Regions from separate parts of the Methylibium sp. genome, predicted to be linked through region 2. Evidence: predicted binding sites of a transcription regulator. Region 2 holds the regulator's gene; each other region holds the start of a gene.
What was found. The regulator sigma-54, encoded in region 2, starts transcription at its own class of promoters, with help from an activator protein. The targets are predictions, from matches to a motif close to TGGCANGNAANCTGCTTT.
Positions count from the first base shown of each region.

Region 1: nifB (nitrogenase cofactor biosynthesis protein NifB) is a predicted target of sigma-54. The motif match lies at 4,491-4,508, and genes of this name have one in related genera.
Region 3: pedF (cytochrome c-550 PedF) is a predicted target of sigma-54. The motif match lies at 5,422-5,439, and genes of this name have one in related genera.
Region 4: atzF (allophanate hydrolase) is a predicted target of sigma-54. The motif match lies at 3,077-3,094, and genes of this name have one in related genera.

Region 1 is NZ_OZ257250.1:4,259,468-4,266,929, reverse strand. Features, by position in the region: gene ACQY9S_RS20150 (hypothetical protein) at 1-171, opposite strand, end outside; gene ACQY9S_RS20145 (nitrogen fixation protein NifZ) at 168-452, opposite strand; gene ACQY9S_RS20140 (nitrogen fixation protein NifZ) at 486-821, opposite strand; gene ACQY9S_RS20135 (4Fe4S-binding leucine-rich repeat protein) at 814-1,599, opposite strand; gene ACQY9S_RS20130 (hypothetical protein) at 1,596-2,165, opposite strand; gene ACQY9S_RS20125 (HesB/IscA family protein) at 2,186-2,590, opposite strand; gene ACQY9S_RS20120 (4Fe-4S binding protein) at 2,626-2,820, opposite strand; gene nifB (nitrogenase cofactor biosynthesis protein NifB) at 2,865-4,451, opposite strand; gene ACQY9S_RS20110 (response regulator) at 4,677-5,099, shown strand; gene ACQY9S_RS20105 (hypothetical protein) at 5,144-5,842, opposite strand; gene ACQY9S_RS20100 (selenium-binding protein SBP56-related protein) at 5,856-7,262, opposite strand.
Region 2 is NZ_OZ257250.1:3,697,859-3,705,320, forward strand. Features, by position in the region: gene ACQY9S_RS17355 (TPM domain-containing protein) at 1-126, shown strand, start outside; gene ACQY9S_RS17360 (DUF4399 domain-containing protein) at 157-927, shown strand; gene ACQY9S_RS17365 (THUMP domain-containing class I SAM-dependent RNA methyltransferase) at 967-2,232, opposite strand; gene ACQY9S_RS17370 (RNA polymerase factor sigma-54) at 2,384-3,907, opposite strand; gene lptB (LPS export ABC transporter ATP-binding protein) at 3,907-4,662, opposite strand; gene lptA (lipopolysaccharide transport periplasmic protein LptA) at 4,659-5,270, opposite strand; gene ACQY9S_RS17385 (thiol:disulfide interchange protein DsbA/DsbL) at 5,378-6,022, opposite strand; gene ACQY9S_RS17390 (SPOR domain-containing protein) at 6,082-6,711, opposite strand; gene argS (arginine--tRNA ligase) at 6,723-7,462, opposite strand, start outside.
Region 3 is NZ_OZ257250.1:3,031,522-3,038,983, reverse strand. Features, by position in the region: gene ACQY9S_RS14240 (quinoprotein relay system zinc metallohydrolase 1) at 1-782, shown strand, start outside; gene ACQY9S_RS14235 (PQQ-dependent methanol/ethanol family dehydrogenase) at 956-2,701, shown strand; gene ACQY9S_RS14230 (sigma-54-dependent Fis family transcriptional regulator) at 3,079-5,187, opposite strand; gene pedF (cytochrome c-550 PedF) at 5,534-5,947, shown strand; gene ACQY9S_RS14220 (substrate-binding periplasmic protein) at 5,944-6,774, shown strand; gene ruvC (crossover junction endodeoxyribonuclease RuvC) at 6,864-7,412, opposite strand.
Region 4 is NZ_OZ257250.1:2,494,036-2,501,497, reverse strand. Features, by position in the region: gene ACQY9S_RS11605 (AtzE family amidohydrolase) at 1-912, opposite strand, end outside; gene ACQY9S_RS11600 (DUF4089 domain-containing protein) at 909-1,118, opposite strand; gene atzF (allophanate hydrolase) at 1,165-3,036, opposite strand; gene ACQY9S_RS11590 (nucleoside deaminase) at 3,413-3,913, opposite strand; gene ACQY9S_RS11585 (M20 family metallopeptidase) at 3,949-5,178, opposite strand; gene uraD (2-oxo-4-hydroxy-4-carboxy-5-ureidoimidazoline decarboxylase) at 5,175-7,178, opposite strand; gene puuE (allantoinase PuuE) at 7,175-7,462, opposite strand, start outside.

The DNA.
Region 1 (7,462 bases), 560 kb from region 2:
CACGCGCGGGTGCACGTACTTGTAGCGCGCCCGCGCCTCCAGGGCGTTCTGGATGCGGCGGGCATCGAGCGAGAGCACCCGCCCGCCGGCTTGCGGCGAAGGCGGCTCGGTCGCGCCATCGGCCGGGCCGCGCGAGCGGCGCCGCCTGCTCGGCGCCTTCAGGGCTGTCATGGAGCGACCTCTTCGCTCGGCCGCGCCAGCGCGCCGAGGTCGGTGCCTTCGACGGCGATTTCCTCTTCCATGCAGCCGATCACGGCGACGCCGAAGTCCACCATGTAGACGGGCACGTTGGCTTCGGCGTGGTGGCCGATCTGGACGATCTCGCCCGGGCCGCCGGCCACGACAAGCAACTGGTCCTCGGGCACGTCGGGGTGGCTGCCGTCGTTGTACAGATCCACGGCAGCCACCACGGGCTGACCCCATTCGTACTTGGGCTGGCGTTGGTCGATCATGGTGGGCTCTCGGGAGGGGGGTGAGAACGGGGCCTAGCGCAGGTCCTGCAGCCCGGCGGCCTTGTCGCCCAGCTGCGCCAGCACTTCCTCGGGCAGGTGATCGATGGTGCACAGCTCCTTGGCACGCATGCCGACGCGGTGGCCGGAGTCGACGAACTCGACCGCGTAGATGTAGAACTGCTGCAGGAAGGTGCCGATCGAGGTGATGAAACCGATCTCGCCCTTGTTCACCAGCACCTCGCCGATGTCCTTGCCGTTGTAGGTGCCGTCGTTGCGGATCACGGTGCGGCTGATGACGCGCTCGCCCATGTTGAAGCGGGGCGGCGAGGCCACTTCGATGGCGTCGTCGTCGCGGTTGATGTCAGCCATGTTCGGGCTCCGTGCTGGGGTGGCTCTGCAGTTCGGCCAGGCGGGCCAGGGCGCGTTCGCGGATGTCGGCCTCCGGGTCGCGGGCCAGCCGGTCGAGCACCGGGCCCAGGGCGCGGCCCGCCGCTTCCCAGCGCACCAGCAGATCGGGGTCGTCGACGAAGGCGTCGAGCAGCGGCGCGGGCAGGCGCTCGGCCACGATGCGGCGCACTTCGGGCTCGGCGTCCTCGACCATGCGCCACAGCGCCGGCATGGGCACGCGGCGCGCCACTTCACGCTTCACCATCAGGTCGGGATCCTTGATCAGCAGCGGCAGCAGCGCCTCGGGCAGGCGGCGCGCGACCGTGGCCCGCACGTGGTAGTCCTCGTCGCGCAGCATCGAGGCCAGCTGGTCGACGGCCAGGCCCTGCGCCACGCGGATGCGGACTTCGCGGTGCGGGTCCTGGCGCATGCGCATGAGCTGGCGTTGCGGCAGGCGCAGCGCCAGCTGCAGGCGCACGGTCTCGTCGGGATCGTCCATCAGGGCGGGCAGCTGGAACACATCGGCATGGCGCGCGGCGATGGCGCGCACCTCGAAGTACGCATGGCCCAGGTGCTGGTTGGCCAGCCCGGGATGGGTGCGGAAGAAGCGGTCGATGCGCCGGGCATAGGCATCCTGCATGCACATGCGGCCCGGCTCGCAGCCGCCCTCGGCGCGCAGCAGCTCGTGGGCGCAGCCCGCGCACTCCAGCGCACCGCCTTGCCAGTGCTGCGCCGGGATGTCGTTCCAGTCGGCTGTCATGTCTGCCCCGTCGCCGTGACGCGGGCCCAGGCGGCGGCACCGAAGACCGGCAGCGCGGGACCTTCGTCTTCGTCGCCGCCCCGGTCGCGGCGCTGGCGCACGGCCTCGAGCAGGGCCGCGCCGACGCGATCGTCGGGGTCGAGCTGGCGCAGCTTGGCCAGCGCATCGCGGGCCTCGACGGGATCGTCGAGCCGCAGGCTCAGGTAGGCATAGCCCTTGAGCACCCACAGGTAGAAGCGCGTGGCCACGTCGTCCCTGGCGCCGGCCAACGGCTGCCCCGGCACCTCGCGCCAGACCAGCGGCAGGCCCAGCGACCGCGCAGCGACCACCAGGGTCTTGCGCGCCACCGCGCGGGCCAGCCGCAGACGGTGGCTGTAGAAGTAGTGCCGGTAGAAGGCGATCAGCACCGCCGGATGCTCGGGCGCGAGGGCACCGGCGCGCATCAACGCCGCCATCGCGAGGGACGGGTCGGCGCGCGCTGCGCCGGCTTCGCGCAGCGCCTGCTCGACCTCGGGTGGGAGCCCGTGGCCGAGAACCGCGTCGTCGAAGTCGGTGCCTGCATCCACGGTGACGTGCTCGCGTCTCGTCAGCGGCCGGCGGTGGCCGCGGGCTTGCGCGTGATCGAGCTGACCGACACGGTGGCCTGTGCCGGCGGCGCGGCCGACTCCCCGGAGCTCGAGCAGCCACAGGCGGCAGCGTTCGGGTTGATGAAGGTCAGCCCGCTCTTGGTGGGCGTGTCGGCGAAGTCCACCGTGACGCCGTCGAGCATCAGGCGGCTCTCGGCCGGCAGGTAGACCTTCACGTCCCCCACCAGCAACTCGCTGTCGCCGGCCGTCGGCGCGGCCTGCACCGTGAACTCGCTGTTGTAGCCCGAGCAGCCGCCCGGCGACACCGTGAGGCGAAAGCCGCCGCTCGGATGGTCCGAGAAACGCACCATGCGACGGATGAACTTTTCAGCGGCGGGGGTGACGGTCACGTTCGGTTGGATCATGGTTGTCTCGCTTGCTTTCTTTCGGACGGTGGAGGTCACGCGGCCTTGATGCAGTTGTCGACCGGGCACACGGCGACGCACTGCGGCGAATCGAACTGGCCTTCGCATTCGGTGCACTTGGCCGGGTCGATGATGAAGGTGCCGCCCTTTTCGCGGATCGCGACATTGGGGCATTCGGGCTCGCAGGCCGAGCAGCCGGTGCACATCGAGGCAATGATCTTGAGGGCCATGGGGAACTCCTTGGAGCGTGAACTGGAGGACGGGTTGAAGGGTTTCAGGCCGCCTGTTCGGCCGTGCCGGAATAGGCGCCCTGGCGGATCTGCGCATCGCCGCGCACCTGGTGCGTGACGAGGCCCTTGGCGATGCGCTCGCGGTAGCCACCGAACCACGACAGCGCCGCCTTCTCGATGAACTCGTGCGCGTATTCGTCCACCGGCTCGATGCCGGCCGCCTTGAGCTCGTCACGCGGGCAGGCGCCGATCTTGGACACCAGCACTGCGTGGCAGTCGTTGATCGCGCTGACGACCGACGGCAGCGTTTCCTCTTCGCCGTAGCCGCCCTGGCAGTACAGGTCGACGCGGCGGTGGCCGACGAACAAGGCCTGGGCCTTGCTCACCTCGAAGATCTGGAACTCGGTGGCATGGCCGAAGTGCTGGTTGACCTTGCCGTGGCCTTCGGTGGCCACCGCGATCAACACCTTCATGTCGGGGTCGACGCCGTCGTCGACGCTCGCCGCGGCCAGTGCCGCGACCTTGGCCGCATGCTGGGCCTGGCGCTCGGCCTCGACCTTGTCCTGGTAGGTCTTGCGCTTGTCGAGGTCGTAGACGACTTCCATCTCGTCGATCTTGTCGAGCGTGAACTCCTCGCTGCGGTCCTCGCCGAGCAGGCCCACCGCGTCGGCGCGGCACTGGCGGCAGTGGCGCATCAGGTTGGCGCCGCCCATGCAGGCGTCCTGCACCGCCTTGAGCTCCTGCGCCGACGGGCCGCGCTGGCCGGTCAGGCCGAACACGGTGCCGTGCTCGGGCTCGCTGATCAGCGGCATGATGTTGTGCAGGAAGGCGCCGCGCTTCTTGACCTCGCGGTTGACCTCGATCAGGTGCTCGTCGTTGATGCCGGGGATCAGCACCGAGTTGATCTTGGTCAGCACACCGCGCTCGGTGAGCATCTCCAGACCCTTCATCTGCTGCTCGTGCAGGATCGTCGCGGCCTCGATGCCGGTCACGCGCTTGTGGTTCCAGAATATCCACGGATAGATCTTCTCGCCCACCGCCGGGTCGACCATGTTGATGGTGATGGTGACGTGGTCGATGTTGTACTTGCAGATCTCGTCGGCCAGCTCGGGCAGCGCCAGGCCGTTGGTCGACAGGCACAGCTTGATGTCGGGCGCCTGCTCCTGCAGCATGCGGAAGGTGTCGAAGGTCTTCTTCGGGTTGGCCAGCGCATCGCCCGGGCCGGCGATGCCCAGCACCGTCATCTGCGGGATCTCGCTGGCGACCGCGACCACCTTCTTGACGGCCTGCTCGGGCGTGAGCTTCTGGCTCACGACGCCGGGGCGCGATTCATTGCTGCAGTCGTACTTGCGATTGCAGTAGTTGCACTGGATGTTGCAGGCCGGGGCCACCGCCACGTGCATGCGCGCATAGTGGTGGTGGGCTTCTTCCGAATAGCAGGGGTGGTTCTTGACCTTGTTCCAGATCTCTTCGGGCATGTCGTCCGGCCCGCCCGAGGTGCCACAGCTGGCCTTGCCCTCGCCGCCCGTCGTGCCGCAGCCGCCCGAGGCCGCGGTCTCGAGAATCTGACTGACCGCCTGACGCGATTTGCCAAGTTGGGAAGCGTCTACGTAAGCAGTGTTGGGCGACATCGGCAGACCTCGTGCTGTGTGGGTGGTGGATGGGCTCCCATTGCGAGACGCGTGCCAAGGCGAATCCCTTGTAAATCAGGCACTTGCATTGTTCGTCGGGTGTTCGGATGCCGACAAACACAACATGTGCCGAGGTCACACGGACAACGGCCCCCGGTGGCGCGCACGGGGGCACGGCGCTTGCTCCGGCAGCCCCATCAGCCCTCAGCCTTCAAGGAGCCTCCAATGCAGATTGGTGTCGACACCCAGCGCGCCGTGGAAACCAAGCGCGCGTTCATCATCGACAGCGACGACATCAGCGCGATGGCGCTGCAGTTCATGCTCGCCGACGAACTCGAAGTGAACGTGGTGACCTCCAGCGCGCAGGCCATCGCGCGCGCGCAGGGCATGGCGCTGGACGTGATCCTGCTCGGCGCCAGCGTGATCGAGGCCGAGGGTGCGCCGGGGGTGAGCGCGCTGCTCGCCGCGCTGCCGGGCGTGCCCGTGATCGCCTGCGGCCCGGCCGGCGACGCCGGGGTCGCGCAGGCGCTCGCGCTGGGCGCGCGCTCGACGATCACGCGCCCGTTCAAGGTCGAGGCGGTGCGCCAGAAGGTCAACGCCCAGATCGGGCGCCGGGCGGTGCTGACGATCCCGGTGGTGCTTGGCTAGGGCCAGCTCACGCGAGCGGAGGGCTCGGGACCCGGCCCGCGCGATCAGCTGCCGGGCATGGACTGCGACAGCGCCATGGCAACCGCGGCGGCGCCCGATGCGATCAGGCAGAGCGCCCACAGCTTGTCCAGGTTGAACCAGGCCGACCGCAGGGCGCGCAGGCCGAGGTATCGGTAGACGATCCACGCGGCGGCAAACCCGGCGACGATCATGGCGGCCGAGTGCAGCAGCGAGACCGCGACCGCCGTGCCCACGCCCCGGCGCATCAGCGCCATCACGGCTTCGTGATCGAAGGCGCCTGGCGAGAGGCTTGCCGCAGTCGCCGGCGCCTCGCACAAGCCCATGAGAACGGGCAGCAGCATCAGCGCGGCACCGTGCGCCGTGGCCATCAGCAGCGACCACAGCACGAGCTGCGTCGGCCGCACGCGAACGAGCCAGCGCGGATGGCGGCGCAGGAACAGCCGCGACACGCCGAACAGCACGACCAGGATCCCTGCGCCGACGCGTATCTCGCGGCTCCACGTGACCAGCCACGACAGCAGCGCGAAGGGCACGAGCACGAGCATCATCGCCAGCAGGTGGCCGGCGCCGAGCGGCACGAAGGTGCCGAGCAGCGCGGCGGCGCGCTTCTCGGCCAGGCCATTGGCCACCGCCAGCGGCCAGCCCATCGCCGGATTCAAGCCGTGATAGGCGCCGATCAGCACGACGCCCGCCCACAGCGTCGCGGTGGCGCCGGTGGTCACTGCGGCGGCGGCGTCACGCCGACGGATAGCAGAACGAATCGGTCGAGCAGTCGCCGCCCTGCAGGCGGATCTGGTGCGCGCCGTAGTTCGGCCCGAAGTCGACGACGAACCGATCGTCGAGCGTGATGCCGCCGTCCTTGCCGACATTGCACATCACCTGCCGGCCCGGCACGCCGTCCGGATAGAACTGCCTGTCCCAACTGCTGTAGAGCGAGTTCGTGAAGTACACGCGCTTGCCGTCGCGGCTGATTTCGGTCATCTGCGGCCCGCCGCCGAAGCTGCTGCCGTTCGGATGCCTGCCGCGCCGGGCGATGCCGCCGATGTGCACGCTGCCGGCCAGCCGCGGCTTCATCGGATCGGACACCTCGTACTGCCGCAACTCGCCGGTGCCCCAGCACGCCACGTAGAGAAAGCGGTCGTCCAGCGACAGGTCGATGTCGCTGATCAGCGGCGGCACCGCGCCGAAGCCCTTGAGCAAGGGCGGCAGCAGCGATGCATCGGCCGGCTCGGGCGGAATCACCGCGGTCTTCGCGGCGTGGAATTTCCCGCCTTCGCGGTACCAGGTCCAGATCGAGCCTTCGAGGTTGGTCGTGTCGACCACGACGCCCAGAAAGCCGTATTCGCGCGTCGGATCGTGCGCCGGGCGGATCTCGAGCGCCATCTGGTGGTTTGCGCCGAGGTCGATGGTCTGCGTGTGGCGCCGCGCGCGCAGATCCCAGAAATGCAGTTGATGCCCGTAGCGATTGCCGAGCAGGTCGTCGGCGACGATGCCGTTCTCGAACTGCGGCGGCAGGCCCCATTCGCTGGAGACCATGTAGTCGCGCGGCAGGTTCCACCAGAAGTCGTAGTGCAGCTTCTGCGGGCCGCGATCGATCTCCCACTTGCCGAGGATCTCGAAGCTCTCGCAGTCCATCAGGAACACGCCGGCCGGTCCGTCGGTGCCATCGACGCCACCGCCGCCGAGCGTGCTGATGTAGATGCCCTCGGGGCCGCAGTGCACGGTGTGCGGACGCGAATAGCCGGTCTTGCGCATGACCTCTTCGGGTTCGATCACGCGCGCGATCGTCGGCCGCGCCGGGTCGGGTTGCGTGTCGACGATGTACAGGCGTGACGAGCGGATGCCCGGAATGACCAGGTAGCGCCGCTTCAGGAATGCGTGGCCGGACATCGGCGACAGCGCGGAACTGCACGCATTCCAGCCAAAGTGGTGGAACTCGTCACCCCGATGGGGCATGTCGAGCCGATGCAGCAGGCTGCCGTAAGTGCTGGAAGCCGGATTGACATCGACCACGGCCAGCGCGTCGGGGCGCGAGGCATCGGGCGACAGCAGCGCGGTGTAGGCGATGCGCTCCGGTTCGGCCTCCATCGCCAGGCGCGGCGACGGGTGGAATGTGGGGTCGGGACGCAGCGATTCCAGCATGGCGGTCTCCGGTGAAATTGCGATCGAGCGGCTGTCGCCTGCGGGCCTCGGCAGCTGTCGAACTCCAGGGGGCGACCAGTGTGCGCCTCGTCATGGTCGACGTCAAAGACCGGCACGTCAGCGTGGGCGCCGGGGTTTGACTGCCGTGGCAGGCGGCGATAGTGAGTGCTGGCGAGGGCGTCGGGTGAGCGGCGTAGCGA
Region 2 (7,462 bases):
CGGCGCTTCGAGGACGGGCTCAATGCCGCGATCGACGCCGTCGACGCGCTGCTGCGCGAGCATTTCCCGCTGGCGCCAGGGGCCGACAACCCCAACGAACTGCCGGACGCACCGGTCTTGCGCTGACTTCCAACCTCCAACCGAAAGACCGACACGATGCGCCCTTGTCTTGCCTGGATTGCGGCGGCCTTGCTGGCCGCACCGGCCCTGGCGGCCGATCACCCGTGGCTCAGTTCGCCGCTGCGCACGCAGCAGCCGGAGACCTACTTCACCAACCTGCGCGACGGCGACCGGATCGAGACGCCCTTCGTGCTGAAGTTCGGCCTGTCGCGCTATGGGCTCGCGCCCATCGTCAAGCCGGTCGAAGGGGCCGGCCACCACCACCTGCTGGTGAACCGCGACCTGCCGCTGGACTTCAAGAAGCCGCTGCCCTTCAACGACCAGTACATCCACTTCGGCAAGGGCCAGATGGAAACGGTGCTGAGTTTCGTGCCCGGCACCTACACGCTGCGGCTGCTGCTGGCGGACCACAAGCACATCCCCTACTTCATCTACAGCAAGCCGATGACGATCACGGTGACGAAGAAGAACGAGGACGTCGACCCGAAGAGCCTGATCCAGCCCGGCGTCGCGATCCTCGAGCCGCGCGGCGGCGAGCCGCAGCACACGCCCTTGCGGGTGCGGCTGCATGCCTCGGGCCTGAGCGTGGGCCATGTGGACATCCAGGACCAGGGCGTCGGTCACTTCCGCCTGATCGCCGAGCGGGCCGGCGCGCCGGCCGAGCGCATCGACCTCGTCAAGGGCCTGACCGAGGTCTGGCTCGCGCCGCCGCCGGGGAGCTACAAGCTGCGGGTCGAACTGGTCCAGAACGTCGACCAGCAGGTGATGGCCACGTCCGCCCCCATCGATCTGGACGTGCGGCGCTGAGCCGCTAGCGAACGGGTGCCGGGCGACGGCCCGGCGCGCTCAAGCGGGTTCGCGCATCGAGCCGGCGACCAGATCGAAGCGGAACAGGCGGCATTCGATCGGGCCATTCCACATCGGCACGCGCCGGCTCTCCTTCAGGCGCATCGCCTGCGGCAGCTTCATGTCGGGGCTGAGCACCCACGCGGTCCAGCCCGGATAGGCGCGCTTCCAGTGCGCGGCGAGACGGGAGAAGAACTCGCTTGCCGAGGCGCCGCCCTCGAAGCCTTCGCGCGCCGGCGGGGGCGGCGGAGCGCGCCGCCCCGCCTCGCCGCGCGACCCCTTCGGGTCGATGCGCTCGCCGTACGGCGGGTTCAGCATCAAGGTGCCGCGCGCTGCGGGTGCGGTGCGCTGCAGCGCGTCGACCGTCTTGAGCTCGATCGCGGCGCTGACGCCCGCGCGCTCGGCGTTGCGGGCCGCGAAGTCGGTCATGCGAAACGCCACGTCGCCCGCGAAGATCGGCACCGCGCTCGCGTGCACCCGGGCCCGGGCCGCCTCGCGGAGTTCGCGCCACGCGCGCTGCGGGCCGGCGTCGCGGAACGGGCCGAGGCGCTCGAAGGCGAAGCGGCGCAGCGAGCCGGGTGCGATGCCGCAGGCGATCTGCGCCGCCTCGATCGCGATCGTGCCGGAGCCGCACACCGGGTCGAGCAGCGGCCCGTCCGATTCGCGGCCCTGCCAGTCGGCGGCAGCCAGCAGTGCGGCGGCCAGCGTCTCCTTCAGCGGCGCCTCGCCCTGGTCTTCGCGCCAACCGCGCTTGAAGAGGGCCTCGCCCGAGGTGTCGACATAGAGCGTCGCCTGCTCGGGTGCCAGGTGCAGCTGCAGGGGCAGGTCGGGGCGGCGCGTGTCGACACTGGGGCGCGCGCCGAGGGCGTCGCGCATCGCGTCGCAGACGCCGTCCTTGATGCGCAGCGCGGCGAAGTTCAGGCTCTTCAGCGGTGCGCGCTGGGCGGTCACGTCCACCTTCAGGGTCTGCGTCGGGGTGATCCAGTCCGGCCAGTGCGGGCTGCGTGCCAGCGCATACAGGTCGTCCTCGCTGCGGTAGGGTGCTTGCGCCACCTGCCACAGCACGCGCTGCGCGAGCCGGCTGCCGAGGTTCAGCGCCATCGCTTCGCGCGGGCCGCCCTGCACCAGCACGCCGCCACGCTGCAGCTGCGCCGGCGCATCCGGCAGCAGCCGGGCCACCTCGTCGGCCAGCAAGGCCTCGACGCCGGCAGCGCAGGGGAGAAACAGCGAAGACGAGGGTCCGTCGTGCGGTAAAGCGGCGTTCATGCGTGTCCGTTTCTTGTACTGGTGCGCCCGTTCGCGCAGGCTCCCGTGGGCCGTCATTTCGACGGGCGACGGGCCGCTGGTCAGCGAGTGCCGGCGTGCCCGGTTTGCCCCGATCGCGTGCGGACCGCCCGGGCAGTGATCGCCCGGCGCCTCACATCATCGTGCGCCGCAGGTTCGCCGGCGCGATCTTCAGCGCTTCACGGTACTTCGCCACCGTGCGGCGTGCCACCTGGATGCCCTGTTCTTCGAGCATGCTGCTGAGCTGGCTGTCCGACAGCGGTTTCTTGGCGTCCTCGGCGCTGACCAGCTGCTTGATCAGCGCGCGCACCGCGGTGCTCGACGCGTTGCCGCCGGCCTCGGTGTTGAGCGAGGAGCCGAAGAAGTACTTCAACTCGAAGGTGCCGTAGGGCGTGGACATGTACTTGGCCGTGGTCACGCGCGAGATGGTCGACTCGTGCAGGCCCAGCTCGTCGGCGATCTCGCGCAGCACCAGCGGCTTCATCGCGATCGCGCCATGGCTGAAGAAGGACTTCTGCCGCTCGACGATGGCCTGCGAGACGCGCTGGATGGTGTCGAAGCGCTGCAGGATGTTCTTCATGAACCAGCGCGCTTCCTGCAGCCGCGAACTCAGGCCGGCGCCCGATTCGGTGCGCGCGCCGCGCTGCTGCTTGATCGCCTGCGCGTAGAGGTCGTTGATGCGCAGCTTGGGCATCACGTCGGGATTGAGCACGACGCGCCAGCCGCGGCCGGCCTTCTGCACGATCACGTCGGGCACGATGATGTTGGCCTCGGCCTTGGTGAACGGGCGGCCGGGCTTGGGCTCGCAGTGCACGATCAGGGCCTGCGCGGCCTTCAGCAGCTCCTCGTCGGCACCGGTGGCGGCCATCAGCTTCTTGCCGTCGCGCCGGGCCAGCAGCTCGAGGTGGTACTTGCAGATCAGGATCGCGATCATCTGCGCCTCGCAGCGCGGTCCGGCCCGCAGCTGCAGCGTCAGGCACTCCGACAGGTCGCGCGCGCCGACGCCCAGCGGCTCCAGGTTGTGCAGCCACTTCAGGGCGCAGCGCAGGCGGTCGAGCAGCTCCTCGGCCGCGACGTCGTCCTCGTCGCCGGCCAGGCGCTGCGCGATCTCTTCCAGCGGATCGGCGAGGTAGCCGTCCTCGTCGAGCGATTCGATCAGCACCATCACCGCGCCGCGGTCGTCGTCGCTCAGGCGCATGCCGCGCAGCTGCTCGCGCAGGTGGTCCTGCAGGCTCACCCCGGCGCTGCTGCGCTCCATCGGGTCGAAGTCGTCGCTGTCGTTGTTGCTGGCCTTGCCGGGCGTCTCGCGGATGCCGTCGAAGTCCTCGCGCTCGGTGCCGTTCTCCCAGTCCTCGCGCTCGGTGGCGCCGAACTCGGCCGCGTCCACCGCGACCGGCTCGGGGTCGGCGGCGACCTCGGACCCCGAGCCTTCCCAGGCCTCGTCGGCCTGCCGCTCGGTGACCGTGGCGCGCTCCACCGGCGCGTCGAACGGCGTCGGTGCGTCCTCCTCGACTTCGAGGAAGGGGTTCTGCTCTAGCATCTGCTCGACTTCCTGATGGAGTTCGAGCGTGGAGAGCTGCAGCAGCCGGATCGACTGCTGCAGCTGCGGCGTCAGCGCCAGATGCTGCGAAAAACGGACCTGCAGGGAAGGCTTCATCACATCCTGAAGTGTTCGCCGAGGTAGACCTTGCGCACGTCGGGGTTCTCGACGATCTGCTCGGGGGTGCCTTCGGCCAGCACGCGTCCTTCACTGATGATGTAGGCGCGGTGGCAGATGCCCAGGGTCTCGCGCACGTTGTGGTCGGTGATCAGCACGCCGATGCCGCGGCTCTTGAGGAAGCCGATGATTCGCTGGATCTCGATCACCGCGATCGGGTCGACACCGGCGAACGGCTCGTCGAGCAGGATGAAGCGCGGTTGCGTCGCCAGCGCGCGGGCGATCTCGACGCGCCGGCGCTCACCGCCCGACAGCGCCGGTGCCGGGCTGTCGCGCAGCTTGTCGATCGACAGGTCGTGCAGCAGGCCGTCGAGCAACTCGTCGATGCGGGCCTTGGTGAAGGCCTTGCCGCGCTCGTCGAACTGCAGCTCCAGCACCGCACGGATGTTCTCCTCGACGGTGAGCTTGCGGAAGATCGAGGCTTCCTGCGGCAGGTAGGACAACCCGAGGCGAGAGCGCTGGTGGATCGGCAGCCGCTCGATCGGTGCGCCGTCGATGCGGATTTCGCCGGCATCGGCGCGCACCAGGCCGACGATCATGTAGAAGCTGGTGGTCTTGCCGGCGCCGTTGGGTCCGAGCAGTCCCACCACCTCGCCGGCAGCGACCGCGACATGCACGTCCTTCACGACCTTGCGCGCGCCGTAGCTCTTCTGCAGGCCGCGGGCCTCGAGCCGGCTCGAGGTCTCCAGGTTCATGGCCGCCCCTTGCCCGACGCGGGAGCTGATGCGGGGTTCTCGCGCGGCGTCAGTACGCCCCGCACCCGGCCCGGGGCGGCCGCCGACTCCGGGCCGCCGAGCACCTGGAACACCTCGGTCACGTTGTCGTAGGAGATGGTATTGCCGGCCACCTCGTCGGCCAGGATGCTGCCGCGAAAACGCCGCAGCACCGCCTGGTTCACGAGCCGCACGGTGTCGCCGCGGCCGTCGTATTCGAGCCGCTCGGCCTCGCCTTCGATGGATTCGTCGCTGTTGTCACGCCGCTGGCGGAAGTAGGCGCGCTTGTTGGGCCAGCCAGTCGCCACGGCCGATTGGTAGCCCTCGGGGCTCTGTCGCACCTCGACCCGGTCTGCCCGGATCACGATCGTGCCCTTGGTGATCTCCACGTTGCCGGAAAGAATGTTGACCTGCTTGATTTCGTCGACCCGGGCCGAGTCGGCGGCGAACGCCAGCGGCTGGTTGCGATCGGTCTTCTCGGCCCACGCCGGGGCCACAAGCGCGGCGCCCAGCAAGGCCAGGGCACTGAGTCGCCCGCAATGCGTCACGCTGGTGCGCCGCAACGCAGGATAGGGGGTCGGAGCAGGCATGAATGGAATCGGCATGAATCTTGCTGCCGATTCTAGGGCGTGTTCAGCTGCTTGCCACGGGCCGCAGCGGCCTCGGCCGCTACTGTGGCGTCGATGCCAATCGAGGGTCAGCCGCCCTTGCGGATCTGCGCAATCAGGTAATCCGTGACAGCCAGCGCGCGGTCATTGCTGCCGGCGAGCGAGCCCGAGGTGTAGTAGGACCCGTTGATGCCGAGTGCCGGCGTGCCGTCGATCTTGTAGCCGGCCGACAGCGCCGCAGCTTGGCGTGCCTTGGTCTGGACCGAGAACGAGTTCATCACGTCGAGGAACTTGGCCTTGTCCACGCCGTTCCTGGCGACGAAATCGCCGATCGACTCGATGGTGTTCAACGGCAGGCGCTCGACGTGCATCGCGTTGAAGACCTTGCGGTGCAGCGAGTCGACCAGCCCCAGGACCTCGATCGCGAAGTACAGCTTTTGGTGCAACACGAACGGCACTTCGCGAAAGGCCACCGGCAGGCGCCTGAAATTGAGGTCCGGCGGCAGCTTCTTGACCCAGGCCTCGAGCATCGGCTCGAAGACATGGCAGTGCGGGCAGCCATACCAGAAGAACTCGACCACCTCGATCTTCTTCGGGTCCTGCGTCGGCTGGCGTTGCGACAGCTTCACGTAGTCCCTGCCCTCGGCCGGGCCGCCCTGCGCGTGCGTGGTGGCGGGCAACAGACCCGCGAAGGTGGCAGCCACCGACAAGGTCGTGAAGTCACGACGGTTCATGAGCATCCTTTCAGCGATCGGACAGACGCAGCGGTGGAGTCATCCCTCGGCCGCGAAGTTCATTTTTGCACCCGCACCAGCGCCGACACCGCGCCCGCGCCGTCCAGCGTCTCCTTCACCTTTTCGGCGTCGGTACGCTGAGTGAACGGACCGACTCGCACACGGTACATCGTGCGCCCCGATTGCTCGCGCTCGGTGATCTTGGACTCGAAACCCTGGATCGCCAGCTTGGCACGTTGCGCCTCGGCTTCCTCGGTACGGGCATAGGCGCCGACCTGCACGAAATAGACAAACGCTTCGGAGCTGCCGGTGGTGGACAGGTCGGGGCCGGGCTTGGCCGGGCCACCGCCGCCGAGGATGGCGGCCGGGTCGCGTGCGTCGGGCGCCGGCTTGGGGAGGGCGGCGGTCGGCCCCGAGGCCGCGGGCGCACCGGCGCTGGAGGCCGCGCCCGCCGCCGGCTTCTTGCCGTACAGCGGCGTGTTGGGATCCCAGTTGCGGTTGCGTTCGGCCTCGGCGGCGTCCTGCTCGACAGTGCGCTGCGGGACCTTGTTGATGAACGGGATCGGCACCTTGGTGACGTACAGCGCGACGCCGAGCGCGAGCGCCAGGCCGACCAGCAGGCCGACGATCAGGCCGACGATGAAGCCGCCGCGCTGCGACGAGCGGCGTGGGAAGGGGAAGAAGGGCATGGCAGCTCCGGTCACATCCTGTCGGGGGCGCTGACGCCGAGCACCGCCAGGCCGTTGCGCAGCACCTGCGCGGTGGCGGCAAGCAAGGCCAGCCGGGCGCGGCTGAGCGCCGCGTCGTCGGTGAGAAAGCGCTCGGCCGCGTAGTAGCTGTGGAAGGCGCCGGCCAGGTCGCGCAGGTAGAAGGCCACGTCGTGCGGCGCCAGGCTGTCGGCGGCGCCGCTCAGCATCACCGGGTAGGCGGCCAGCTTGAGCATCAGCGCGGCCTCGGTCGGCGCGACCAGCCGCGCCAGGTCGGCCTGGGGCAGCGTGGCCGGGTCGCCGGCCTGCTGCTCGCGCCACTGCACGATGACCGAGCAGATGCGCGCGTGCGCGTACTGCACGTAGTAGACCGGGTTCTCGTCGTTCTTCTTCAGCGCCAGGTCGACGTCGAACACGAACTCGGTGTCGGCCTTGCGGCTGATCAGGAAGAAGCGCACCGCGTCCTTGCCGGTCCAGTCGATCAGGTCGCGCAGCGTCACGTAGCTGCCGGCGCGCTTGGAGATCTTGACCTCCTCGCCGCCGCGCATCACGGTGACCATCTTGTGCAGCACGTAGTCGGGGTAGCCGGCCGGGATGCCCACGTTCGCGGCCTGCAGCCCGGCGCGCACCCGCGCGATCGTGCCGTGGTGGTCGCTGCCCTGGATGTTGATCACCTTGTGGTAGCCGCGCTCCCACTTGTTGACGTGGTAGGCCACGTCGGGCACGAAGTAGG
Region 3 (7,462 bases), 670 kb from region 2:
ACGGCTGCAACATCATCAATACGGGCTTCATCGTTACCGAAGAGGGGGTCATCGTCGTCAACACGGGGCCGTCCAGGCGCTATGGCGAGCAGTTGCGCGCCCTCATCGCGCGCACGACGGCCAAGCCGGTGAAAGAGGTCGTCCACCTGAATCTCCACCCGGACTACTTCCTGGGCAATCAGGCCTTCGCCGACGTACCGCGCCTTGCCACGGCGGCAACGATCGCAGGCATGCGGGCCGAGGCCAAGTCCTACGAGGACAACCTCTACCGCTTGTGCGGCGACTGGATGAAGGCCACCGAGGCGCTGCTGCCCGACCGCGCGCTGCTGCCCGGCCCGCTGCTGGCGGGCAACCCGCGTTTCGAGTTGCGTGAACTGAAAGGGCACACCGCCTCGGACCTGATCCTGATCGATCGACGCTCGGGCGTGGTGTTCGTGGGCGGTCTGGTGTTCGTCGACCGGGTGCCGACGACGCCGCACGCCCATCTGGCCGACTGGCTGACCAGCCTCGATGCACTGTCCGCCCAGGTGTTTACGACGATGGTGCCCAGCCATGGCCCGGTGGTGAGCGATGCGCGCGGCATCGAGCAGACCCGGCGCTACCTGCGCTGGCTGGACAGCAGCTTCGGCGATGCCGCGCGGCGCGGTTCGGAGATGACCGAGGTGCTCACGCAGCCGGTGCCGGCCGACTTCCGCGCCTGGGCCGCGTTCACGACCGAGTACCCGCGCAACGTCGTGCACCTTTACCCCGCGTACGAACTCCGAACGCTCCAGGCGCGTTGAAGCAGACGGTGTTCCAAGCGGAGACAGCCGTCACACAGGATTGCGGTGAAACCCGCGGTATGACCCGGATTTAGTCCCGATCGGTCCGTGGCACGGCGCTTGCCCTTGGAGGGAGAGAACGCGCTTTAGCGGCCATGTCGTGCTGCACGCGTCACCCCCGAGGAGACAAATCCATGCGTCTGCATCTGCTTTCCCTGTTGGTCGCCGCAGCCTGCGCCAGTGTTGGCGCCCAGGCCGCCGGCGTCACCGACGCGATGATCGACAACGATGCCAAGACCCCGAACGACGTCCTGAGCTGGGGCATCGGTTCGCAAGGCCAGCGGTATTCCCCGCTGAAGCAGGTGAACACCTCGACCGTCCAGAAGCTGGTGCCGGCCTGGGCCTTCTCGTTCGGTGGTGAAAAGCAGCGCGGCCAGCAGTCGCAGCCGCTGATCCATGACGGCAAGATGTTCGTCACGGCGTCGTACTCGCGGATCTACGCGCTGGACGTCAAGACCGGCGCCAAGCTCTGGAAGTACGAGCACCGCCTGCCCGAAGGCATCATGCCCTGCTGCGACGTGATCAACCGCGGCGCCGCGCTGTACGACAACCTGGTCATCTTCGGCACGCTCGACGCCCAGCTGGTCGCCCTCGACCAGAAGACCGGCGACGTGGTCTGGAAGGAAAAGATCGACGACTACGCAGCCGGCTACAGCTACACCGCCGCGCCGCTGATCGCCGGCGGTCTGCTGCTGACCGGCGTGTCCGGTGGCGAGTTCGGCATTGTCGGCCGCGTCGAGGCCCGCGATCCAAAGACCGGCAAGATGGTCTGGGTGCGTCCGACCGTCGAAGGCCACATGGGCTACAAGTTCGACAAGGACGGCAACAAGGCGGAGATCGGCATCTCCGGCACGACCAACAAGACCTGGCCGGGCGACCTGTGGAAGTCGGGCGGCGCGGCCACCTGGCTGGGCGGCACCTACGACGCGAAGACCGGCCTGGCCTACTTCGGCACCGGCAACCCCGGCCCGTGGAACAGCCACCTGCGTCCCGGCGACAACCTGTTCTCCTGCTCGACCGTCGCGATCGACGTCAAGACCGGCCAGATCAAGTGGCACTACCAGACCACGCCGCACGACGGCTGGGACTTCGACGGCGTGAACGAGTTCGTCACCTTCGACATGGACGGCAAGCGCGTCGGCGGCAAGGCTGACCGCAACGGCTTCTTCTACGTGATCGATGCGGCCAACGGCAAGCTCGAGAACGCCTTCCCGTTCGTCAAGAAGATCAGCTGGGCCACCGGCATCGACCTGAAGACCGGCCGTCCGAACTACGTGCCCGAGAACCGTCCTGGCGACCCGACCGCTGGCGCCGACGGCAAGAAGGGCAGCTCGGTGTTCGCGTCGCCCAGCTTCCTGGGCGGCAAGAACCAGATGCCGATGGCCTACTCGCCCGACACCAAGCTGTTCTACGTGCCGTCGAACGAATGGGGCATGGAGATCTGGAACGAGCCGGTCACCTACAAGAAGGGTGCGGCCTACCTGGGTGCCGGCTTCACGATCAAGACGACCAACGACGACTACATCGGCGCCATGCGCGCCGTCGACCCGAAGACCGGCAAGATCGTCTGGGAAGTCAAGAACAACGCGCCGCTGTGGGGCGGTGTGCTGACGACCGCCGGCAACCTGGTGTTCTGGGGCACGCCGGAAGGCTTCCTGAAGGCGGCCGACGCGAAGACCGGCAAGGTGGTCTGGGAATTCCAGACCGGTTCGGGCGTCGTCGCCCCGCCGATCACGTGGCAGCAGGACGGCGAGCAGTACGTCTCGGTCGTGTCCGGCTGGGGCGGCGCCGTGCCGCTGTGGGGTGGTGACGTCGCGAAGAAGGTCAACTTCCTCGAGCAAGGCGGCACCGTGTGGGTGTTCAAGCTCCCGAAGTCCTGAGCGACTGACGGCCCGACCGGGCCGTCGCTGATCGACGACACGGGCGCTGCGGCGCCCGTGTCGTTTTTCTTTGTCCGTCACTCGAACCGTGGGAGCTGGAACTTGGCGGGCCGCTGAAGCAGCTCCTCACGCCGCGCGATTCGACGTGCTGCGACTGGCCGCCCAAGGCCTGGCCATGCGCGCGATCGCCGAAGCGATGCATCCGGGCGACAAGACCGTGCCGAACACCATGTCCTTGATCCGGCAGCAGCTGCAGGTCGGACTCTGATCGCAGCCTTGCTCGCGGGCTCGTCGCGCCAACGGCCTGCGGGGGGGGGGAAGGCGCCGCAGTGGGTGGGGGACGCAACGCGGGTCGAGTTCCCCCGGGGCGCCCTCGCTCAGCGACCTGCGCCCGGCGGCCAGTACAGCTTGCGGTAGATCGTGTTGCGGCTGATGCCCAGACGCCGGGCGGCGACCGAGATGTTACCGCCGGCTTCGGCCAGCGCACGGCGCACGGTGTCGTGCTCGAGTTGGTGCAGGGTGCTGCGTCCGCTCGGTACCTCGCCACCGCCACTGCTGTCCGGCAGCGGCGTCACCGCCTGGGGGGCGGTCGCTGGGCGTGCGACGGCGGCCACCTCCGGCGCCTCCTCCTCGAGTGCACGTCGTGCGTCCTGCAGGAAGTCCTCTGAAAGGTGTTCGATCGTGATCACCGAGTCATCGCCGGCCATCGCCACCGCCGTGCGCAGCACGGTCGCGAGCTGGCGGATGTTGCCGGGCCAGCGACATCCCTGCATCAACCGCAGCACCTCGGCATCGAGGCGCAGCAGGCGGCCGCGGCATTCGCGCTTCAGCAGCTTCTCGGCCAGCGTCAGCAGGTCGCTGCGCTCGCGCAGCGCGGGCAGCTGGACCACCAGGCCATTGAGGCGGTAGTACAGGTCCTCGCGGAACTGCTTGCGCTCGATCAGCTCGCGCAGCGGCTGGTGGGTCGCGCTGATCACGGACACATCGACCGGCAGTGCCCGCGTGCCCCCCAGCGGCGTGACTTCACGTTCCTGAAGCACGCGCAGCAAGCGCGCCTGCAGACTCAGCGGCATGTCGCCGATCTCGTCGAGGAACAACGTGCCGCCGTGCGCCTGCAGCACCTTGCCGATCGCGCCCTTGCGACGTGCGCCGGTGAAGGCGCCTTCCTCGTAGCCGAACAGCTCGGACTCGATCAGCGTTTCGGGGATCGAAGCGCAATTGACGGCGACGAACGGGCCGCTGGCGCGACGCGAGGCCTGATGGATCGCGCGGGCGAGGACTTCCTTGCCGGTTCCCGTCTCGCCCTGGATCAGCACCGGGATGTCGCGATCGAGCACGCGCTTGACGCGGGCGACCACGTCGTCCATGCGGGCGTCACCCGTTTGCAGCTGACGCAGGCTCGGCGACGGTGGTGGGGTGTTGGCGTGCGCCAATTCGCGCGCCGGCTCCAGGGCAGCGTCGCGGGCCGTCTCCCGGACCGATTCGCGCCCCGCCTCATAGGCGGCGGCTTCGTCACCGCTGAAATGACCCAGCTGGTGCCAGCCCGTGCCGTTGAACCGGGCGTGGGCATGGACCTGGCGGCCATCGGGCAGGCTCAGCTCCAGCGGGGTTGCCAGCGCCGAGCCGAAATGGTCGACCAGCGCGCCGAGCGACACGCCGAACAGGCCCGTGACCGTGTTCATGCGCAGCGCTGCACCCGACAGGCGCAGCGTGTCGAGCGCCGCGCGATTGGCGGCCAGCAACTTGCCGTCCGGGCCGACGGAAACGATGCCCTCCATCAGCGTACCGAGGTAGTCGCGACGCACGTGGAAGTGCAGGCGCAGCGTCTGGTGGCTGTCCTCGATCAACCAGTGGTTCTGGATCATGCGCGCCGACATCTTCACCAGGCCCATCGTGTGGACGTGGAAGGAATGGTGGTCGCCGCTGACATCCAGCACGCCGACCAGGTTGCCGCGCGGATCGAAGATCGGTGAGGACGAACAGGTCAGGAACTGGTTGGCATGGATGAAATGCTCGTCGGCGTGCACGAGGGTCGGCGTCTCGGTGACCAGCGCAGTCCCGATGGCATTCGTGCCCTTGTTCGATTCGCTCCAGTTCACCCCCGGGGCCAGCGCCACTTTCGAGGCACGGGTCAGAAAGTCGTCATGGCCGATCGAGTGCAGCACCGTGCCCTGCACGTCGGTCAGCAGGACCATGCTCTGGGTGGCCAGGATCTGCTCCAGCAGCATCTCCATGACCGGGACCGCGTGGAGCGACAGGCAGCGGTTGCGCTCCCGCACCACGGTGAGGTCGGAGCGCATCAGCGGGGTGTGGTCCGGCGGGCGGATCGGGCTGAGCCGCAGCGATGCGCAACGCTCGTGGGACTGCGCGATCGTGTCGATATGTCCCGGATCCGGCGGCAGCCAGACACTGGTGGCGGTATGGCCGAAGCCGGCGGGCCGGCGGCCGTCACGCTGGACTGCGCGCGTGGCGATAGGTGCGGTCATCGTGTCTCCTCGGGGCTGTGCGCCCTCGCGTGCGGCCGGCAGCCGCCATGCTGTCTGTCTCATTGCGTGCAGCGGCGTCAAATGCCATGGCGCTGCTGCCAGAAACGTCTCCTGTCCCGCCGCATCTGCCATGCCCCGCGACACAGCGGTTGGGAGCGTCAGTATGCTCCAGCGTGGAGCAAGCCGACGGTGTGAACCCGCCAGCAGGAGGGCTTCGAGACAGATCTGTGGCGGTGGCACATCACTTGCACCCTCGGACTGTCCCTCAGATTTGGAGCATCTTTCAATGAACTTTCGTACCCAGTGCCAGCGCCATGTGGTCGCGCTGAGCCTGATTGCCAGCGCCATGGGCGCTTTCGCCCACGGGGACGTCACGCCGCAAGCCGTCGATACCAAGACCCTGCCTCCGCTCGGCGATGCTTGGCGGGTCGAGAACCCGTATCGCAAGAACGACGAGGCCATCAGGATCGGCACGTCGGCCTACAACCAGAACTGCGCCCGTTGTCACGGCCTGGAAGCAATTTCCGGCGGGATCGCTCCCGATCTGCGCAAGCTCGACGGCGAGTGCGCCACGCTGAAGGACGACAAGAAGAAGACCGCCTGCGTGAACGAGATGGACGAGTATTTCGTGACCACCGTTCGCCACGGCCGCACCCGCAACGGCGCCGTCTACATGCCGCCCTTCGAAGGCGTGATGCAGCAGGAAGCCGTATGGGCCATCAAGAGCTACCTCGAAACCCGCCGCGAGAAGCCGCTGTGATCTCGCGCCGCAGGCTGCTGAGCGCCGCCGCGGCGCTCACGGCGCTGTCGCCGCCGCTTCGCGCCGAAGAAAGCGCACTCGAGCGCGTGCGGCGCAGCGGTCGGTTGGTGGTCGCGGTCTACCAGGACATGCCGCCGTTCAACCTGGACGGCCGCGGCATCGACGTCGACCTGGCCACGGCGCTGGCCGAGGCCGTCGGTGTGCCGCTCAGCCTGCTGCCGATCCCCGCGGGCGAGAGCGTCGGCGACGACCTGCGCAACGCCGTCTGGCGCGGCCACTACCTCGGCTGGGGTCCGGCCGACGTGATGCTGCACGTGCCGATGGACCGGCCGCTGATCGAGGCCAACCCGCAGGTCGAGGTGTTCGGCGCCTACTACCGCGAGACGGTCATGCTGGCCTGGGACAGCGAGCGCGGTCCGGCGCCCGACGCCATCGAAGGCCTGCGCGGCCAGAAGATCGCGGTGGCCAGCGTCTCCCTGGCCGGCTACTTGCTCGCCAGCGCTGAATCAGGGGCGCTGAGAGACACGCTCAATACCCAGAATGCCGACGGCGTGGCGGCGGCGCAGAGGCTGCTGGCCGGTGACGTGGTGGCAGCGGCCGGGCTCGCCTCGGAACTGGAGTCGACGCTGGCCGGCAAGCCACGCTACAAGATCGTGCCGCTGCCGCCCATCGTGCGCGCGCCACGCAATGGCTGGGTGGTCGGCTGCGCGGTGAAGCGCGGCGCGACCGACCTGGCGCAGGTGATGCAGCGGCGCCTGATCGATCTCAACAACGGCCCGGCCTTGCGCGAACTCTTCCAGCGGCACAGCGTGGTCTGGCGCGGCTAGAGGCGGTCTGCGCGCGGGCGCCCGCGGTGACCCGCGCATCGTTCTTTGGCGGCGCCCCGTGTCTGCGGCCTTTTTGGTCACCTCCCGTCTCAGTAGCTGCGACCTTTGCGGTATTGCGCATGCGCACGCCGCGCCAACGGGCTCACTGCGGCGAGCGCCGCCTGTGACGCGCCGGCATGCGCATGGCATACCGCGATTCCCAGCGCATCGGCCGCATCCTTGCCGGGTTCGCCGGGCAGCGCCAGCAGGCGCGCGACCATGGCCTGCACCTGCTCCTTGCGCGCATGGCCATGGCCGACGACCGCCTTCTTCATCTGCAGCGCGGTGTACTCCGCCACGTCGAGTTCGGCCGACACCAGCGCGGCCAGCGCTGCGCCGCGTGCCTGGCCGAGCAGCAACGTCGATTGCGGGTTGACGTTGACGAACACGATCTCGACCGCCGCGCACCGGGGCCGGTAGCGCGCCACCACCTCGCGCACGCCCTCGAAGATGATCTTCAGGCGTCCCGGCAAGTCACCGTTCGGCAGTGCGTCGGTCCGGATCGTGCCGCTGGCGATGTAGTGCAGCCTCGCCCCCTCGCACTCGACCACGCCAAAACCCGTCGTGCGCAAGCCCGGGTCGATGCCAAGGATCCTCATGGGGCGCGCCTCCGCAGGGGGTCGACGGCGCAAGGGTTTCGGTGCAGGCT
Region 4 (7,462 bases), 1.2 Mb from region 2:
CGCCACCTCCGGCAGCTCGACGCGGCGCGTGACGCCGAGCGCCGCCGCGACGCGCTCGACCGCGGCGCGTGCCTCGGGCAGCGCGTGCTCGTGGAAGTAGCCGCCGAGCACCGCGATACGCAGGCCGTCCGCGCCCTGTGCCAGCGTGGCGTGCGTCGGCTCGATGGGGCGCTGCACGCAGCCCGGGTCGGCGGCGTCCCAGCCCTGCAGCAGGTCGTAGCTCAGCGCCAGGTCGGGCACCGAGCGCGCGAACGGCCCGAGGTGGTCGAGGCTGGCGACGAAGGGGTAGGAGCCGTGGCGTGGCAGCCGGCCGTAGGTGGGCTTGAGGCCGAACACGCCGCACAGCGAACTGGGCACGCGGATCGAGCCGTTGGTGTCGGAGCCCAGCGTCAGCGGCACCTGGCCGGCGGCGATGGCGGCGCCCGAGCCGCCCGACGAGCCGCCCGCGCTGCGCGCCAGGTCGTGCGGGTTGTGGGTGGCGCCGGCGTGGCTGTTCTCGGTGGTGAAGCCGTAGGCGTATTCGTCCATGTTCAGCGCGCCCACCAGCACTGCGCCGGCCGCCTCGAGGCGCTCGACCAGCGGTGCGTCGCGCAGCGCCGGCGCGTGCTCGCGCTCGATCTTCGAGCCGGCCAGCGTGGTCAGGCCCTGCACGTCGAACAGGTTCTTCACCGCGAAGGGCACGCCCAGCAGCGGTAGCGCCGCGGTGTCGCCCGCCGCGTGGCGCGCGTCGAGCGCGGCGGCGCGCGCCAGGGCACGCTGCGCGGTGAGGTCGGTGAAGGCGTTGACGCGCGCGTCGGTGGCGGCGATGCGCGCCAGGCTGGCCTGCACCATCGCGCTGGCGCTGACCTCGCCGCGCTGCACCGCCGCGGCGATGCCGGTTGCGGTGCCGGCGAGCAGCGTGTCGGCGCTCACGATGCGGCGTCCTGCGGCGACAGCGGCACGAACTGCGGCGCCGGTTCGTCCTCGACCGCCAGCGGCAGGCCGTTCACCAGTGCGGCCATCTGCGATGCGAGCCCGAAGTAGCGCAGCACGCCGGGGCGGTGTTCGGGCGCGAGCGGCAGGGCCAACGCGGCGGCGGCGGCGTCGACATAGGCCTCGATCGTGTCGGCGGGTAGCATGGCGGTCTCCTGGAAATCCGGGCAGGTGAGGGCGGGTGGGGCCAGCCTAGGACGCGGCCGGGGCGCCCCGGAGCGACGCCAGGTAGGCACGCCAGCCGCCGAAGGCGCTGACATCGGGCGCGCCGGCCAGCGCGTGCGACTCGCACAGGAAGCCGTGCACCCAGCGGCCGTCGGCCAGCTCGATCGAGCCCAGGCCCAGCGGCGGCGGGATCAGCGCGAGGAAGGAACCGACGGCGTGCTGCGGCAGATCCCAGACCTCGACCGCGATCGCGTGGCCGTCGTCGGTGCCGGCGGCACGCACCAGGCCCGGCTTGGGCGGCGTGGTGCCGGGCAGCGCATGCAGGCGGTAGCGCGGGGCCGTTGCCGTGGCCTCGCTCAGGCGGGCGCCGCGCTCGGTGAGCTGGCCGTTCAGCGGCAGGCCCGACAGGTGGGCGCCGACGACGGCCAGTGGCAGCACCGGTTCGCTGGCCGGTGTGGGCAGCGATGCCGTGGCCGGCAGATCCTCCAGGTGCAGCCGGGCGGTGCCGAGCGGCAGGTCCATCGCGCGCTGCCATTGCGCGCCGAAGCGGGCCAGCGCTGCGTCGGCGTTCGCCGGGGCGATGAAGGTCACGCCGAACGGCAGCCCGGCGGCGATCCCCTGCGCGACCGCTGTCGTCGTGAAGCCGGCCGGCAGCGCAAGCGCGCACCAGCCCAGCAGGTTGACGAAGTTGGTGTAAGTGCCCAGCCCCGCGTTCACGCCCAGCGGGTCCGCGTCGATCTCGTCGAAGCGCGGATGCCCCGGCGCCGTCGGCACCATCAGCACGTCGACCTGCTGCCACAGCGCGGCGGCGTCGCGCTGCGCCTCGCGCAGCCGGTACTGCCCGCGGAAGGCGTCGGTGGCGCTGAAGGCCGTGGCCGACTCGACGATCTGGCGCACGCTCGGGTCCAGCGCCTGCGGGTCGCGCGCGAGCAGCGCCTGCACCACGGCATGGCGCTCGGCGACCCAGGGGCCGGCGTACAGCAGGTCGGCGACCCGGTGCAGCGGTGCGAAGTCGATCGGTACCGCGCTGTGGCCGAGCCGGCGCAGCTCGCCGAGGGCCTGCCCGAAGGCCGCGGCATAGCCGGCGTCGCCGCTGAACACCGGATCGCGCGGCACGCCGACGCGCAGCGGGCCGGGCCAGCCGGCCGGTCCGGGCGCGAAGGCGCTGTAGGCGTCGGCCGCGTCCGGCCCTTCGATCAGCGCGAGCGCGGTGGCCGCGGCCGGCACGGTGTGCGCGAACACCGACACGCAGTCCAGCGAGCGGCAGGCCGGCAGCACGCCGGCGGTGGACACGCGGCCCGGCGTCGGCTTGAGCCCGACGATGTTGTTGAAGCCGGCCGGCACGCGGCCCGAGCCGGCGGTGTCGGTGCCCAGCGCGAGCGGCACGTCGCCGCGCGCGACGACCACCGCCGAGCCGGAGCTGGAGCCGCCGCTCACGCGGTCGGCGGCGAACACGCTCGCCGGCCGGCCATAGGGCGAGCGGGTGCCGACCAGGCCGGTGGCGAACTGGTCGAGGTTGGTCTTGCCCAGCCACACGGCGCCGGCCGCGACCAGGCGCTCGACCGCGTGTGCCGAGCGTTCGGCGACGCGGGAGAACGCGGGGCAGGCGGCGGTGGTCGGCAGCCCGGCGATGTCGATGTTGTCCTTCACGGCGAACGGTATGCCGTACAGCGGCAGGGCCCGCGCCCGGGCGGCGGCGTCCGCGCAGCCGGCGGCGCGTGCCGCCAGCGCGTCGAGCTGGACGTAGAGCTGTGCTTCGCTGGCGCGCAGTATCCACGCCGGGTCGTCGCCGGCCGCCGCCAGCTGCCGCAAGCGCTCGCGCAGCAGGGCGTCGGGTGTGGCGCCGTCGCGGTAGGCCTGTTGCCACTCCTCCAGCGTGAACGGGTTCGGTGCGTGCATGGTGCGTGCATGGTGCACTGTCTTGTGTACCAGATGGGATGCAGCAGGAACCGTGCCGGATGGGTGGACGTGGCAGACCGCGCATCCGGCACTGCATTCGAACGCATCGGATTGAGCTTGGGTCAGGGCGCCGGCCGGCCGCCTGCGAGGACCGCGCGGTGCTGACGAGGCCGCCGGGCGAGCGGCTCCGTTCATGTCCCCCGGCGGCGGCCCGAGGGCCGCCCCCTCCTCCTTTACTTCACTGCGCCGCTCACCCGACGCCCTCGCCAGCACTAACGTGCCAACGTTTGACAGTCGGTGTTCCACACCAGGCACCGATGACCGCAACGAACCGAAGGTCGGCGGCCGATCCGATACGGATGAACGCGACCTGGTATCAGTGGTCCGACCAGAAGCCGCGGTGCGGGGCGAGCAGCTCGGTTTCGAGCTCGGGGCAGGGCCCGAACACGCGCACCGGCTTCTGGCCGCGCGCGAACACCTCGCGGCAGGGCAGCGCCAGCGTCGGGTTCTCGGCGTGGCTGCCGGTCAGCGCCAGCAGTGCTTCTTCGCTGGCGCCATAGACGATGCGGCCGATGTTGGCCCAGTAGGCGGTGCCGGCGCACATCGCGCAGGGCTCGAAGGTGGTGACGAGCGTGCAGTCCCACAGGAAGCCCGGCGCGTAGTGGCTCGCCGCGTTGCGCGCCAGCGTGGCCTCGGCGTGCTGCACCGTGTCGATGTTGCCCTGCTCGGCCAGCACGGTCTCGTGGTCGGGCGCGAGCAGCAGCGCGCCGAAGGGGTGGCGACCGAGCGCCAGGGCGTGCCGCGCGACCGCGTTCGCACGGCGCAGTGCGGCGACGATCTGCGCCGCGCTCGGGTCGTCGCAGGGGTGGAAGTCCATCGGCCCGCTCGCGAACGTCGCCGCCCGTGCGGGGGTCAGGACAGCAGATCGAACAGCGTGCGCGCCACGACCTGGGTCGCGCGCCGCAGGTCGTCGAGCACGATGTGCTCGTCGGCGCGCTTGGCGTTGCTCTCCAGCACGGTGCGCGGCCCGGCGCCGTAGATCACCGCCGGGATGCCGCGCTCGCAGTACAGCCGCACGTCGGTGTAGAGCGGCGTGCCGGTGGTGCGGATCGGTTCGCCGAACACCGCCGAGGCCTGCTTCTCCAGCGCGGCGACCAGCGGCGCGTTGCCGGGCAGCGGCGTGAGCGCACGGCACATCAGCATGCGGCGGATGTCGACGGTGATGCCGTCGGTCTGCGCGGCCGCGTCGGCGATCACGCGGCGGATGTCGGCCTCCACCTGTTCGGGGTTCTCCTCGGGGATCATGCGGCGGTCGAGCTTGAACACCACCTTGCCGGGCACGACGTTGGTGTTGGTGCCGCCCTCGATCAGGCCGACGTTCAGGTAGGGGTGGGTGATGCCCGGTACTTGCGACGAGATGCCCTTGTAGAGGGTGTTCTGCGCGTACAGCGCGTTCAGGATCTTCACCGCACCCTGCAGCGCGTCGACGCCGGTGTGGGGGATGGCGGCGTGCGCCATCCTGCCGTGCACCGTGACCTCCATCTGCAGGCAGCCGTTGTGCGCGGTGACGATCTGGTAGCTGAAGCCGGCGGCCATCATCAGGTCGGGCTTCGTCAGGCCCTGGGCCAGCAACCAGCCAGGGCCGAGCTCGCCGCCGAACTCCTCGTCGTAGGTGAAGTGCAGCTCGACGCCGCCTTTCAGCGGTGCGCCCAGCGACTCGAGCGCGCGCACCGCGAAGCTGTAGGTCGTGAAGTCGCACTTGCTGACCGCGGCGGCGCGGCCGTAGAGCTTGCCGTCGGCGATCTCGCCGCCGTAGGGATCATGGGTCCAGCCTTCGCCGGGCGGCACCACATCGCCGTGCGCGTTCAGCGCGATGGTCGGGCCGCCGGGCCCATAGCGCCGCCGCACGATCAGGTTGGTGAGCGACTGCAGCCCGTAGGCGCGCACCTCGTCGGCCGGCACCGGATGCTGCTCGGCCTCGAAGCCGAAGGCCGCCAGCAGCTCGGCGGTGCGTTCGGCATGCGGCGCGTTGTTGCCGGGCGGGGAGTCGGTGGGAACCTTCACCAGTTCCTGAAGCAGCTTCACCTGCTCGTCGAAGTGGGCGTCGATCCAGGCGTCGAGTCGGTCGTAGGGGGTGCTCATGTCGAGTGGCTCGGTGGACCCCCTCTCCCGTGTGCGGGAGAGGGCAGGGGTGAGGGTGGGGACGAGGCAAGCGCGAGTTGTTCCAGCAGGTGGGCGAAGGCCTCGACCGCGAGCTGCATGTCGTCGACGGTGCTCGATTCGAGCGGGTTGTGGCTGATGCCGGCGTTCTCGCCGCGCACGAACAGCATGGCCTGCGGCATCACCTCGTGCAGCTTCATCGCGTCGTGGCCGGCGCCGCTGGGCAGGTGGTGCACCGGGAGGCCGGTGGCGGCGACGGCGGCTTCCCAACGGCGCTGCCAGGCCGCGTCGCTGGGAGCGGCCGCGGCGCGCACGGTTTCCTCGAGGCGGTAGGCGAGGCCGCGGCGCTCGCAGATTGCGGCCAGCCGGTCCCGCACGTCGGCCGCCATCGCATCGCGCACCTCGTTGGTGGTCGCGCGGATGTCGAGGCTGAAGCGGCAGCGGCCCGGCACGACATTGATCGAACCGTTGGGCACCTCCAGCATGCCGACGGTGCCGACCAGGTGCGGCGCGGCGGCGGCACGCTGCTCGACGTAGAGCGCCAGCTCGGCGACGGCGGTCGCGGCGTCGCGCCGGCGGTCCATCGGCGTGGTGCCGGCGTGGCTGGCGACGCCGGTGACTTCGCCGAGATAGCGCACGCTGCCGTTGATCGAGGTCACCACGCCCAGCGGCAGGTCCAGCTCGCTCAGCACCGGGCCCTGCTCGATGTGCACCTCGACGAAGCCGAGGTAGCGCGCCGCGTCGCGCGCCTCGGCCGCGATGGCCTCCAGCGTCGCCGGCAGGCCGGCGGCCTGCATCGCGGCGCGCATCGTCACGCCGTCGGCGTCCTGCTGGTCGAGCCAGGTGGGGTCGAAGTGGCCGATCACCGCGCCGGAGCCGAGGAAGGTGGCCTTGTAGCGCTGGCCTTCCTCTTCGGCGAAGCCGATCACCTCCAGGCCGAAGGGCAGGCGCCGGCCGGCGCGGTGCAGCTCGCGCACGCAGGCCATCGGCACCAGGATGCCGAGCCGGCCGTCGTACTTGCCGCCGTTGCGCACGGTGTCGTAGTGGCTGCCGGTGAGCAGGCGGCGAGGCGTCCCCCTCACCCCGGCCCTCTCCCCCGGGGCGGGGGAGAGGGGGTCAGGCTCCGAACCTGTCGATGCAGGCACGCGGTTGACTCCCTCTCCCTCCGGGAGAGGGCCGGGGTGAGGGCTGCCCGTCGCTGCTGCTCCGTGGTACACGGCCACCACGTTGCCCACCGCATCGATGCGCACCTCGTCGAAGCCGCAGTCTTCGCGCATCCAGGCCTGCAGCTGTGCCGCGCAGGCGCGGTGCGCGTCGGTCAGGTAGGTGACGGTGAGTTCGCCGCGTTCGCCGTAGCCCGGGTCGGTGTGCACCGCCAGTTGCTCGGCCCAGTCCCACACCTGCTCTCCCAGTACCGGCGTGACGCCGAACTTGTCGTTCAGGCGGATCTCGGCGATGCGGTCGATCTGCCGCAGGCACTCGGCCAGCTCGACCTCCGGATGGCCCTGCAGCCGGCGCTCGAGCGTGGCGATGATCTGGCGGCGGTGCAGGCCGAGTCCGCGCGCACCGCGCACCGCCATCACGAAGGGCCAGCCGAAGCGCGCGGTGTAGGTGGCGTTGAGCTGCTGCACCTGCGCGAACTCCTCGGGCGTGCAGTGGTTCAGGCCGGCCGCGGCCTGCTCGTGGGTCGATTCGGCCGTCAGCGCGCCGGCGACGGCGGCTTTGCCAGCCAGCTCCGGGTGGGCGCGCACCAGCGCGAACTGCGCGTCGCGGCCGCTGGCCCGCACGACGCCGACCAGCGCGTACTTGAGTTGCGCGAGGCTCGCGAACGGGCGCTGCTGCAAGGCCGCCGCGGCGATCCAGGGCGAGTGCTCGTAGAGGCCGTCGAGCGAGGCCAGCGCCGGGCCGGGCGCCGCGGCATTGAGCCAGTCCAGCGTCAGCGGCTGCGGAAACAGGCCGTCCATGCCGGTCGTCATCGTCATGCCGCCTGCCAGGGGTGTGCGGCTTTCCAGTGCCGCGCGATGTCGATGCGCCGGCACACCCAGACGCGGTCGTGCGCCTCGATGTGGTCGAGGAAGCGCTGCAGCGAGGCGATGCGGCCGGGCTTGCCGAGCAGGCGGCAGTGCATGCCGATCGACATCATCTTCGGCGCGTCCTCGCCCTCGGCGTAGAGCGCGTCGAAGCTGTCGCGCAGGTAGGTGAAGAAGTGCTCGCCGGTGTTGAAGCCCTGCGCCTGCACGAAGCGCATGTCGTTGGTGTCGAGCGA